DNA from 2 places in the Sulfitobacter sp. 1A13353 genome. Region 2 is predicted to be linked to the other one. Evidence: riboswitches for the same ligand, from Rfam matches in the RefSeq annotation. Region 2 holds a riboswitch; the other holds the start of a gene.

Region 1 (5,869 bases), on a different contig from region 2:
ATGCGGCCCCTCGCGCAGCCCATGGCCAACGCTGACGCGGTTGTCGAAGACGAAACAGTCGCCTTCCCATGTGCTTTCCTGTTCGGGCACCTCTTCGAGGTATTTCAGGATACCGCCTTTGAGGTGGAAGACATCCTCGACGCCCTGACCGATCAGGTAGTTGGTCGATTTCTCGCAACGGATGCCGCCGGTGCAGAACATCGCGATCTTCTTATTGTGGAAGCGGTCTTTGTTCGCTTCCCACCACGCGGGAAATTCACCAAAGCTCTCGGTCTCGGGGTCGACCGCGCCTTCAAAGGTGCCAATCGCCACTTCGTAGCTGTTGCGCGTGTCGATCACCGCCACATCGGGGGAGCGGATCAATTCGTTCCAATCCTTCGGGTCGACGTAATGGCCCACCTTGGCGCGGGGATCTACATCGGGCTGGCCCATCGTCACGATCTCGCGCTTGATGCGCACCTTCATCTTGCCGAAGGGCGGCTTGTCGCTGGTGGCCTCTTTCCACTCCAGATCCGCGCAGCCGGGCAGGGCGCGCAGATGGGCGATCACCGCGTCGATCCCGGCGCGCGGCCCGGCGATGGTGCCGTTTACCCCTTCGGGGGCCAACAGCAGCGTGCCCATGACCGATTGCGCCTCGCAAAGCGCCAAGAGCGCGGGTTTGAGCGCGGCGGGATCGTCGAAGCGGGTGAAGTGATATAGGGCGGCGATGGTATACATGAGCGTCAAATAAGCGCTTCGGCGGCAAAGCTCAATCCGGCGCGTGCCATTGACCTACCCCATCCGCCGCCCTACCCCTTTTGGTAAGGAGAATGCCCATGACCCATGCCCTGATCGTGATCGACGTTCAAAATGATTTCTGCCCCGGCGGCGCGCTGGAAGTGCCGCAGGGCGATGAGATTCTGCGCGGCATCAACGCGCTGATGCCCGAGTTTGACGCGGTGGTCCTGACGCAGGACTGGCATCCGGCGGTGCATTCGTCATTCGCGTCGTCGCATAGGAACAACGGGCCTTACGAGATCGTCACCATGCCCTATGGCCCGCAGGTGCTCTGGCCCGATCACTGCATCCAAGGCAGCATTGGCGCGCAGTTCCACCCCGAGCTGCAAACCGACCGCGCCGATCTGATCATCCGCAAGGGCTATAACCCCGACATCGACAGCTATTCAGCGTTTTTCGAGAATGACCACCGTACGCCCACGGGGCTCGAAGGCTACCTGCGCACACGCGGGATCGAGCGGCTGACCATGGTGGGGCTGGCGCTGGATTTCTGCGTGAACTTCTCGGCGGTGGACGCGGCGAAGCTGGGGTTCAAGGTCGATGTGCGCGAAGACCTGTGCCGCGCGATTGATCTGGACGGATCGCTTGCCAAAGCCCGCGAAGGCATGCGCGCGGCGGGGGTGACGCTGGCCTGATCCGCCGCTTTCCCCTTGCCCATCTGTCCGCCCCCTTGGCATGAAGGGGCACGCAATAAGGAACCTCCCATGGTCGACATCGCCACCCGCGTCTATAACCACAAGTGGAAAATCGACCCCATCGTGCGGTCGCTGATCGACACGGATTTCTACAAGCTCTTGATGTGCCAATCGGTGTTTCGCAACAAGCCGGACACGCAGGTCACCTTTAGCCTGATCAACCGCTCCACCCATATCCCGCTGGCCAAGCTGATCGACGAGGGGGAGTTGCGCGAGCAACTCGATCACATCCGCTCTCTCAGCCTCAGCCGGGGGGAGAGCACATGGCTGCGCGGCAATACCTTCTACGGCAAACGCCAGATGTTCCGCCCCGATTTCATGGAGTGGTTCGAAGGCATGCGCCTGCCGCCCTATCATCTGGAGCGGAAGGGCGATCAGTATGAGCTGACCTTTGAGGGCAAGTGGCATGAGGTCATGCTTTGGGAAATTCCCGCGCTGGCGGTGTTGATGGAGCTGCGCAGCCGTGCAGCGCTGGACCCGATGGGCAAGTTCGAGCTTCAGGTGCTTTACGCGCGCGCGATGACCCGCGTCTGGGAAAAGATCGAAGCGCTGCGCGAGGTGGATAACCTCTCGATCGCTGATTTCGGCACGCGGCGGCGGCATTCCTATCTCTGGCAGGATTGGTGCGTGCAGGCGATGCATGAGGGGCTGGGCGATGCTTTCACCGGCACCTCCAACTGTCGCATCGCCATGATGCGCGAGCTTGAGGCGATTGGCACCAACGCGCATGAGTTGCCCATGGTCTATGCGGCTTTAGCCGAAGATGACGCGGAGCTTGCCCGCGCGCCCTATGATGTGCTGTCGGATTGGCATGACGAGCACGAAGGTAACCTGCGGATCATCTTGCCCGATACCTACGGCACTAAGGGCTTTCTCGATCACGCGCCGGATTGGCTGGCGGGCTGGACCGGCATCCGCGTCGACAGCGGCGATCCGGCCACGGCGGCGCAGACGGCCATTGACTGGTGGCGCGCCCGCGGCGAGGACCCGACGACCAAGCGAGTGATCTTCAGCGATGGGCTGGATGTGGACAAGATCAAGGAGTTGCACGCGCAGTTTGCGGGCAAGGCCAAGGTCTCTTTCGGTTGGGGGACGCTGTTGACCAATGACTTCCGCGGGCTGGTGCCGAATGATGCGCTGGCACCCTTTAGTCTGGTCTGCAAAGCGGTCAGCGCCAACGGGCGGCCCACGGTCAAACTGTCGGACAACCCCAACAAGGCGATGGGTCCGGTGGATGAGATCGCGCGTTACAAGCGTGTTTTCGGGGTCGGAGAGCAGGCCGCGCAGCAGGTGATCGTCTGACGGTCAGCCTTCGCCAAGGGCGGCCACGGGGAACTCCGCCGTGGCAATCAACCCTTCGGGCTGCCAATCGTAGTGCAGGGTGCCACCGACCGCGCGGGTCAAGGACTGGATGATCCGCGAGCCGCTGTTGCGCGGAGACTTGATGACCTCCGGCCCGCCTGTTTCGCGCCAGACAAACCGCAGGCGGGCAGGCTCCTGAAGGATGGTGATATCGAGCGATACCCGCCCGGTATCGGAACTGAGCGAGCCGTGTTTCACCGCATTCGTCGCCAGCTCGTGCAAGGCCAGCGTCAGGGGGGAAACGAGGCGGTGCGAGATCAGCGGATTCGCCCCGGTGAGGTTGATCTGATCCTCGGTGGCCGAGGTATAGGCCCGCATGATCGGCCCCATCAGCGTCTCGAAATCCACCTCATGCTGGTCGCTGCGGCCAATCGTGTCGAAATGCGCCGCGCCCAAGGCGGCCAGCCGCTCGATCACCTTGTCGGCAAAGGCCGCGGGGCTCGGCTCCTCACGGGCGGTCAGGCGGACCATGGCGGTCATGACGTTGACGATATTGCGCAGCCGGTGCAGCAATTCGTCATCGGCCAATTGCCGGTGCTCCCGCTCCGCCCGGCGGCGTTCGGAAACGTCGAGTTGCGAGCCGAAGAAGTAGATCAGATTGCCATCTTCGTCATTGATCGGCCCCAGTTGCAGGGCGTTCAGGAAGCGGCTGCCATCCTTGCGGTAGTTCACGATCTCAACCGTGTCGACCCGGCGCGCCAGTAGGATTTCGCGCACCGCATCGACGCTTTCGCGCGTGGTTTCCGGGCCTTGCAGGAAGCGGCAGTTCTGGCCCACGATCTCATCCAAGCCATAGCCGGTCAGATCGGTGAAAGCGTCATTCACATAGACGATGGGGTTGTCCGGCAGGGTCGGGTCGGTGATGCACAGCGGCAGGCGGGCATAGCGCACGACCTTGCCTAGAACGTCTTCGGTCAGGGTCTGCCGAGCGGCGGAGACCGTGTTGTCGTTCATGAATTCCCGCCCTTTGATCAAAACTGGCCGTCAATGTGCCCTGCACGTGGCTTTTGGGTCAACCCGCATACTGGGGGTTGGGCCATATTTATCTACTAAATGCTGTATGCGCCATACGGTTCCGCGAGGTTCGATAAATGCGGCTTGTCAGGAAGGGCCTAAAATGCGTAATTGAGGGCGCTTGGTGTCCCGAAAAGCGCCTTCGAGTGTGGGACCGAAAAGGGAATTCAGTAAGGGGTCGCCCGACCCTGAAGCCGAAGCCGCCCCCGCGACTGTAAGCGGTAAGCCAATGCCCCTCGTGCCACTTGTCCTTTCGGACGGGGAAGGCGGGCAAAGGCCACGACCCGCGAGCCAGGAGACCTGCCAGGCAAATGAAACGCTAGATCCCGTCGGGTGTGACGGTAAGGAGATTGAAGATGACGACGATGATTAAGACCGCCGGTGCCACGCGCAGCAAACTCGTACCGGCGCTGTTTGCCGCCGTATTGGGTGTGGCTCTGATGGCGCTGACCGGCCATGTGCAGGCCGCAGCACTGCATGATGCCGCCCATGACGTGCGCCACGCGACAGGCTTTCCCTGCCACTAAGCGCCGCGTTCGGTATCACTGGGGTCCGGGCTGCCATGCCGCAGTCCGGCTGTCTGTGATTCTGCCATTTATCAATGCCTGCCTTTCGCTGTTTTGCCCGCGCCCGCCGTTCGCTGCGTCGGGAGGGCTTTGGCACATCTTGAGGCTGGCTGATGGCTCGGCCCGCGTTTCGCGCGGCGCTGAGTATCATTTCGCATCTAAGGATCATTGCGATGTTTTCACGTTTTCTGACTTCCGCCCTGTTTGCCGGGGCCTCTGCCGGCCTGTTGACCGGCCTGCTGCAACTCTATTTCGTGCAGCCCGTGCTGCTTCACGCCGAGCTTTATGAGACCGGCGCGCTGGTGCATTTCGGGGCCGACCCCGTCAGCGCGCACCCCGATTTGCCCGGTTTCGATGCCGTCCGCGATGGGTTGAGCCTGATCTTCACCATGCTGACCTATACCGCCTATGCGCTGATCCTTCTGGCCGCGATGAGCCTTGGCGAAGAGCGCGGCGCGGTAATCGATGGCCGCTGGGGCATCCTTTGGGGTGTCGCCGGTTTCGTGGCCTTCCACCTCGCGCCGGGGTTCAGCCTTGCGCCCGAAGTGCCCGGCGTCGCCGCCGCAGACATCACTGCGCGGCAGATCTGGTGGTTCGCCACCGCAGCGGCAGCGTTGGTAGCGCTTTGGCTGCTCGCCTTCGGCAAAGGCTGGGGCGCGTGGATCGGCGCGGCGGTTCTGCTGATGGCCCCCCATGTCGTCGGCGCACCCGAACCCGAAAGCTTCAGCGGCCCGGTACCGACAGAGATCGGCGCGCTCTTCGCCGCGCGTGCGCTTGGCATCGGCTTGGCCGCATGGGTGTTGCTGGGCAGTTTCGCCGGGTTCTTTTGGCAACGTGAAGGCGCGCAGAGCGCCTGAGGGAGGTCGAAATGGACAGATCACTGGCGCTTTTCGCCATTGGATTGGTCTTTGGCGGTGGCATCGGTTTTGCCATCGCCGCAAGCAACGGTGTGACCTTCGACGGCCATGACCACGGCGACCCTGCCGCCCATGGCGGCGGCGGGCATGTGGCCATGGATCACGGTGGCGCGGATCACGCGCGCATGCATGGCCAGCCCATCGCGCTGGCCGCCGAAGAGGCCCCCAGCCTTGCAATCCGCGTGACCCCCGACCCGATGTCAGGCCATAACCTTTTTGTTGAGACCGAAGGCTTCGCCTTTGCCCCCCAGAACGCCAGCGGCGAAAATCAACCGGGCGAGGGCCATGCCCATGTCTATGTCAACGGTGCCAAGATCGGGCGGCTTTATGGCCCGTGGCTGCATCTGGCTGACCTGCCCAAGGGCGAGGTCACGGTAGAGGTCACGCTTAACGCCAACGACCACCGCCCCTTGGCGGTGAACGGCGCGCCGATTACAGCCCGCGAGGTGCTGACAGTTGAATAATCGCACCGCCTCCCCTTTTCATGGCGGGCCGGAGCGCATACCCGGCACGCATAACTCGATGGGACAAGATCAAT
Region 2 (5,869 bases):
GACGATGGCCTCCCGCCCGCCGGACCAGTCCACGGCCACGGCGCCGGGGGCGGCCTTGTTGGCCAAGATTCCCCAGACGGTTTTGACGGGGACCACGACGGCCCCCACGCTCACCGCAATCGACAGCGATGCCAGCAGGATTGCGATGCCGAACAGGCAAGTGATCCACACCCCCCGCGTGGGTTTCCGAGGCGCTATCGATCGCGGTTTAAACGTCATGAATGCTCACTGCCCCGAAACGCGGTGGCGAGGGTTTTGACCGCTTCGATGTTGCGCGGGCCGGGTGTGGCCTCGACATATTCCAGCACGACGAAACGGTCGTTGCGCACGGCATCGATGTCGGCGAAGGCGGGGTTCTCCATCATGAAAGCGCGCTTTTGATCGGCGGTGACTTCGCCATAATTGACGATCACGATGACTTCGGGATCGCGCGCGACCACGGCCTCCCAACCGACGGTGGCCCAGCTTTTCTCAAGGTCGTTCATGATGTTCGTGCCCCCCGCGGCCTCGATCAAGGCGTTTGGCATGGCATAGGCCCCGGCGGTGAAGGGCACATCTTCGCCGCTGTCATAGACAAAGACGCGGGGGGCGGTCTCAAGCGGGGGCAGCGCCGCTAGGAATGCGTCGAGTTCAGCTTGGTAGCCTTCGATCAAACTTTCCGCGCGATCCGAGACGTCGAAGATCGTGCCGAGATTGCGCATGTCGTTATACATATCCTCCATCGAGGATGGGGCTTTTTGACCGATATGGATGCAGCTTTCGGTGAGTTCATAGACTTGAATGCCGAAGGGGGCGAGCGTTTCTGGCGTCACTTCGCCGCCGACCTTCATGCCGTAGTTCCAACCGGCAAAGAAGAAGTCTGCATCCGCCCCGATCAGCACCTCCCGCGAGGGGTATTTCGACGACAGTTCCGGCAGCGCTGCGACACCTGCGGTCATCTCTTGGTCCAGTTTGTTCCAGCCCGAGATGCCGGTATAGCCCACCATGCGGTCTGCGAGGCCGAGCACCAGCATCATCTCAAGCAGGTTCACGTCATTGGCGACCGCGGCTTGGGGTGGGTGATCGAAGGTGACTTCGCGGTCGCAGCTTTGCACGGTGGTCTGGGCGAAGGCCGATCCGGCGATCATCAGGGCGGCGAGAGTGGTGAGAGTAAGTTTCATAAGAGTTTTCCGTTTCAATCTGGAAGGGCAAAAGAGAAATGCGCCGCGCCGCTGGGGGTGAGCCGCTCGCGCTGCGCGTCGACGCGAAATGTTCTTGAGACGAGATCATCGGTCAGAACCGTATTTGGCGGGCCGAAGCCCTGCGGATAGCCGTCTTTCAGCACCAGCACCTCGTCACAGATGCCATCGGCCATATTGAGATCATGAAGCGAGACGACGATGGTCATGTTCAATCCGCGGATCAGGGACACGATTTCAAGCTGGTGGCGTATATCGAGGTGGTTGGTCGGCTCATCCAGGACCAAGACCTGCGGCTCCTGCGCCAAGGCGCGGGCGACCATGACGCGCTGCCTTTCCCCGCCCGAAAGGGTGCCGACATCGCGGTGGGCGAGGGGGTGCAGGCTGAGCCGGTCCAAGACGCGGTCGATGATCTGCTCGTCCTTGCGGCTGGATGACGAAAACGCCGCGCGATGAGGCGTGCGGCCAAGGCGGACGATCTCCAAGACCGTCAGCCCAAAGGACGGCGTCTGTTCTTGCAAGACAGCGGCGATGCGCCGCGCGGCGGCACGGGCGGAGAGGGACCAAATATCCTGCCCGCCCACATGGATCGATCCCGTTTGGGGCGGTTGAAAACGGTAGAGCAGACGTAAAAGGGTGGATTTGCCCGCGCCATTCGGCCCCAACACGCCCAGAACGCCGCCCGCTGCGACGGTAAAGGACGTAGGGTGCAGAACCGGCTGGCCCGATTTTCCCGGCGCCCAGCTTACATCCTTTACTGCAAGGTCGGCGGCTCTCATGAGACGCGCAGGTGGCTGGGTTTCAGCTCGATCATCGCCGCGGGCACCCGCGCAAGGGTGGATTTGCGCAGTTTGCCGGGGCGGTCCAGCGAAGAGCACCAGCCGTCATTCAATGTGGCATAACGCTGGGCGAAGGCCACAAGGTCGTCGATGTCTTCGTCAGGGTCGATGTCGCCAAAGAGGTAGGTCGCCTTTTTGCTGGCGTGATAGGCCACCGTGCAGGGGCGGTCGCAGCCCGCCATACAGGCCACGCCCGCGATCTCGAAACCCTCAGGGATCGCCGCGCCGGCTGCCGCGATTGCGGCGCTCAGCCTCTGGATTAGGTCAAAGCCCGGCCGGCAATCCTTGCCCTTGTGTTTGCATGAGGTGCAAACCGTAATCCTGTGGTTTTGATGCGTATCCATGTCGCCCTCCGCGATCGCGCGGGGGATCGAGCAGCCATGTTCTACAGCAAGGGAGTTTCCCTGTCGCCATCATGTTCTCCTAACCAGACACCCCGTCTGGGTTGAGTTGCAATTACGGCCCTCTCGGTGCCGGTGATGGCAGGTCTCCTGACTCGCGGATCGACGCTCGCCCGAACCTTCCCAAGCCTAAAGCTCAGTGGTTTTGCCGGGGTCGCTCACCGCTCACAGTTGCGGGGGCAGTTACGGTTTCGGCGCGCGCTGCTTGCCTTACCGTATTCCCTTTTCATCCCAGACGCCGCTGCGGCGGCTGGAAACCATCGCCATGATCTGTGGCCGAAGAGCCATGCCGGGTCAAGCTGCTATCCCGCCTGTCGCTCCGGCCCATCGCGCCGGGCGCGTAGCATATCGAGGCTCCGGTTCAGTTCGGGGTTGGTCATATCGCGGGCGATGACGACAATGCGGGACTGCCGGTCGTCCTTTGGCCAGTCGCGCAGGGGGACGGGCGGATCGAAAAGATGCTGCACGCCGTGAAAGACAAAGGGGATGGGGACGTCTTCCAGATGCACGATGCCTTTGACCCGCAAAAGATCGGACCCGCGCAGCCTGACCAGCGTGTCGAGCCAAAGGTCGAAAGCCTCGGCCGGGATCGGTGCGTCTAGAACGATGGAGGCCGACCCGATCCGCGCATCATGTTGGTGGGTTTGCATCATGGGGGCGGATGCCGTGGGCGCGGCGAAGCCCGAGAGGTTGTCAAGCGGATCGGACTTTTCGACGGGCGTGAGCCATTCCATAACGTTGCTCGCATCAACCGCCCGCCGCATACCGCTGAGCCCCCAGAGCGATGCAACCGGGATAAGCCCGCGTTCGGCCTTGATGATGCGCGCCGTTTGATTGAGGTCGCGCAGCCTGCCTTCAAAGGCGGCAAGCGCTTGCTGGGTCACCAAGTCGGATTTGCTGAGCACCAGCAGATCGGCCATCGCCACCTGCGAGACGGCTTCGAACTGCTGATCCAGCGTGTCCGGCCCATTCGCGGCATCGACGACCGTCACAACCCCGTCCACGCGGAATTTGCGGGCCAGATAGGGATCGGCCAAAAAGGTCTGGAGAATGGGGCCGGGATCGGCCAGCCCCGTCGTCTCGATCACAACGCGGTCGAATTGCACGCGCCACGTCTGCCTGCGGCGCTTGAGGTCTTGCAGCGTCCGCGACAGATCCCCCCTGATCGAGCAGCACAGACAGCCCGATTGCATGAGAATGACCTCTTCGTCGGCGGTTTCGATCAGATCGTGGTCAAGCCCGGCCTCGCCGAATTCATTCACGACGACTGCGATTTTGGGAGCCTCTTCGCTTGCGACGATGTGATTGAGCAGCGTGGTTTTCCCCGCGCCGAGGAAGCCGGTCAGCAGGGTGACGGGAATGCGTTTGTCGGTGGCGGGCATGGTTTGCGGGCTCTGCTATGGATTATTTCAGAAACGTTATAACATCACAATATGAGGTGCAACCCGTAGGCCGGTGCCCCGAGCTTGCCAAATCCATGCGCTCAGCGCCTAAATTTTGGCAGGTCCACCTCAAACCGCCCAATCGAAGGGCGTTGTTGCTGCGCCGCAGAAAGCGACCTTGGGTTAGGGCTTGTTCCAACGCGCCCTGAAATTGAGGCTGCAGAGGCCTCGCTATGGGGCGGCGCCAAGGGAGTTGTCCGGCAAGGGGGCATCCGCGCGCGATAACAATAAACGCTGTGTGGAAGAGGCATCATCGCGTCTTTGCTTTTCCGCACACCAAACGGGGATACCGTCATGAAATTTTCCACCAAACGCACAGTCACGGCGACCGCTGCCCTTCTGCTCGCAGGTTCAGCCGCCGCTGCAGCCTGCGACGATCCGATCAAGGTTGGCGTGCTGCACTCCCTCTCGGGGACGATGGCCATTTCCGAGACGACATTGAAAGACACGATGGAGCTTTTGATCGCGCAGCAGAACGCCGCGGGCGGCTTGCTGGGATGTGAGATCGAAGCGGTCGTCGTTGACCCGGCTTCCGACTGGCCGCTGTTCGCAGAAAAGGCGCGTGAGCTTCTCACCGTCTCGGAGGTGGATGTCATCTTTGGCTCTTGGACCTCGGTCTCGCGCAAATCCGCGCTGCCCGTTCTGGAAGAGCTGAACGGCCTGATGTTCTACCCCGTCCAATATGAGGGCGAGGAAAGCTCGCGCAATGTGTTCTACACCGGTGCGGCCCCGAACCAGCAGGCGATTCCGGCCACCGATTATTTCCTTGAGGAACTGGGCGTCGAGAAATTCGCGCTGCTGGGCACTGACTATGTCTATCCCAGAACCACCAACAACATTCTTGAGCAATATCTGCTGGATAAGGGCATTCCCGAAGAGAACATCTTCGTCAACTATACGCCTTTCGGCCATTCCGACTGGTCCACGATCGTGTCGGATGTAGTCGAACTGGGCGCGGATGGCTCGCAGGTGGGCGTGATCTCAACCATCAATGGCGATGCGAATATCGGCTTCTACAAAGAACTGGCCGCGGCGGGCATCTCTGCCGATGACATTCCGGTCGTCGCCTTCTCGGTCGGGGAAGAAGAGCTTTCGGGCCTCGATACCGCTGACCTCGTGGGCCATCTCGCGGCTTGGAACTACTTCCAATCGGCTGAATCCGAGCAAAATGACGAATGGGTCGCCGCTTGGAAAGAGGCGATGGGCGAAGACCGGGTAACCAATGACCCGATGGAGGCGCATTACATCGGCTTCAACATGTGGGTAAACGCGGTCACCGAAGCGGGCACCACCGATGTGGATGCGGTGCGTGTGGCGATGTATGGGCAGGAATTCCCGAACCTCACCGGCGGGACAGCTGTCATGCTGCCCAATCACCACCTCGCCAAGCCTGTGTTGATCGGTGAAATCACCGAAGACGGCCAATTCGACATCATCAGCCAGACCGAAGAAGTGCCGGGCGATGCATGGACGGATTTCCTGCCTGAATCGGCGGTTCTGGTCTCCGACTGGAAAGACCTCGAATGCGGCATGTACAACAAAGAGACCGAGACCTGCGTTCAGTTGACTTCGAACTACTGAACCCAAGCGCCGGGCGCGTTTTCAGCCGTGCCCGGCATCCGTTTTGACCACTCCCTCTCCGAAAGCCCCATACCTCATGGTTCGAATGCTGCTCAGCCTGATGTGCTTGCTGGCCTCTGTCGGTTTTGCATCCGCTCAGGACCTCCAGTCCCTTTTGCAGACCCACGAAGCAGAGGTGATCAAACCCTCGCGTAAATCGGTCGGTGTCCTATTGGACGATCTGGTGGCCTCGGGCCTGCCGCAGGTGCCAGCCTTTCTGGAGCAATGGGCCGAGCGGAACGTCTGGCAAGACGATACCTCGGGCCTGTTCTACTTTGGGGCCGAGGCGGATGATACGCTCGCGCTGCGCGACATAGATACGGGCGAAGAGGCCACTGCGCCCTCGGATGGGTTCAGCCAATTGCGCCCCAATGGCGGCGTGCGGCGGG

The links. A riboswitch is a leader RNA that binds a small molecule or an ion and turns the genes downstream of it on or off. The one in region 2 is predicted to bind cobalamin.
Region 1: it holds a riboswitch for cobalamin, as region 2 does, so the genes downstream of both, ACGYLO_RS02555 (CbtB-domain containing protein) here and ACGYLO_RS07375 (DUF1636 domain-containing protein) in region 2, are expected to answer to the same signal.

Annotation. Positions count from the first base shown of each region.
Region 1 covers NZ_JBIFFS010000001.1:523,029-528,897, forward strand. The annotation lists gene ACGYLO_RS02535 (rhodanese-related sulfurtransferase) at 1-717, opposite strand, end outside; gene pncA (bifunctional nicotinamidase/pyrazinamidase) at 816-1,412, shown strand; gene pncB (nicotinate phosphoribosyltransferase) at 1,482-2,774, shown strand; gene ACGYLO_RS02550 (PAS domain-containing protein) at 2,778-3,788, opposite strand; cobalamin riboswitch at 3,954-4,171, shown strand; gene ACGYLO_RS02555 (CbtB-domain containing protein) at 4,205-4,375, shown strand; gene ACGYLO_RS02560 (CbtA family protein) at 4,588-5,271, shown strand; gene ACGYLO_RS02565 (hypothetical protein) at 5,283-5,795, shown strand; gene ACGYLO_RS02570 (DUF1636 domain-containing protein) at 5,868-5,869, shown strand, end outside.
Region 2 covers NZ_JBIFFS010000003.1:1,397-7,265, forward strand. The annotation lists gene ACGYLO_RS07360 (FecCD family ABC transporter permease) at 1-171, opposite strand, end outside; gene ACGYLO_RS07365 (ABC transporter substrate-binding protein) at 216-1,160, opposite strand; gene ACGYLO_RS07370 (ABC transporter ATP-binding protein) at 1,175-1,957, opposite strand; gene ACGYLO_RS07375 (DUF1636 domain-containing protein) at 1,954-2,361, opposite strand; cobalamin riboswitch at 2,481-2,695, opposite strand; gene ACGYLO_RS07380 (GTP-binding protein) at 2,721-3,800, opposite strand; gene urtA (urea ABC transporter substrate-binding protein) at 4,155-5,441, shown strand; gene urtB (urea ABC transporter permease subunit UrtB) at 5,518-5,869, shown strand, end outside.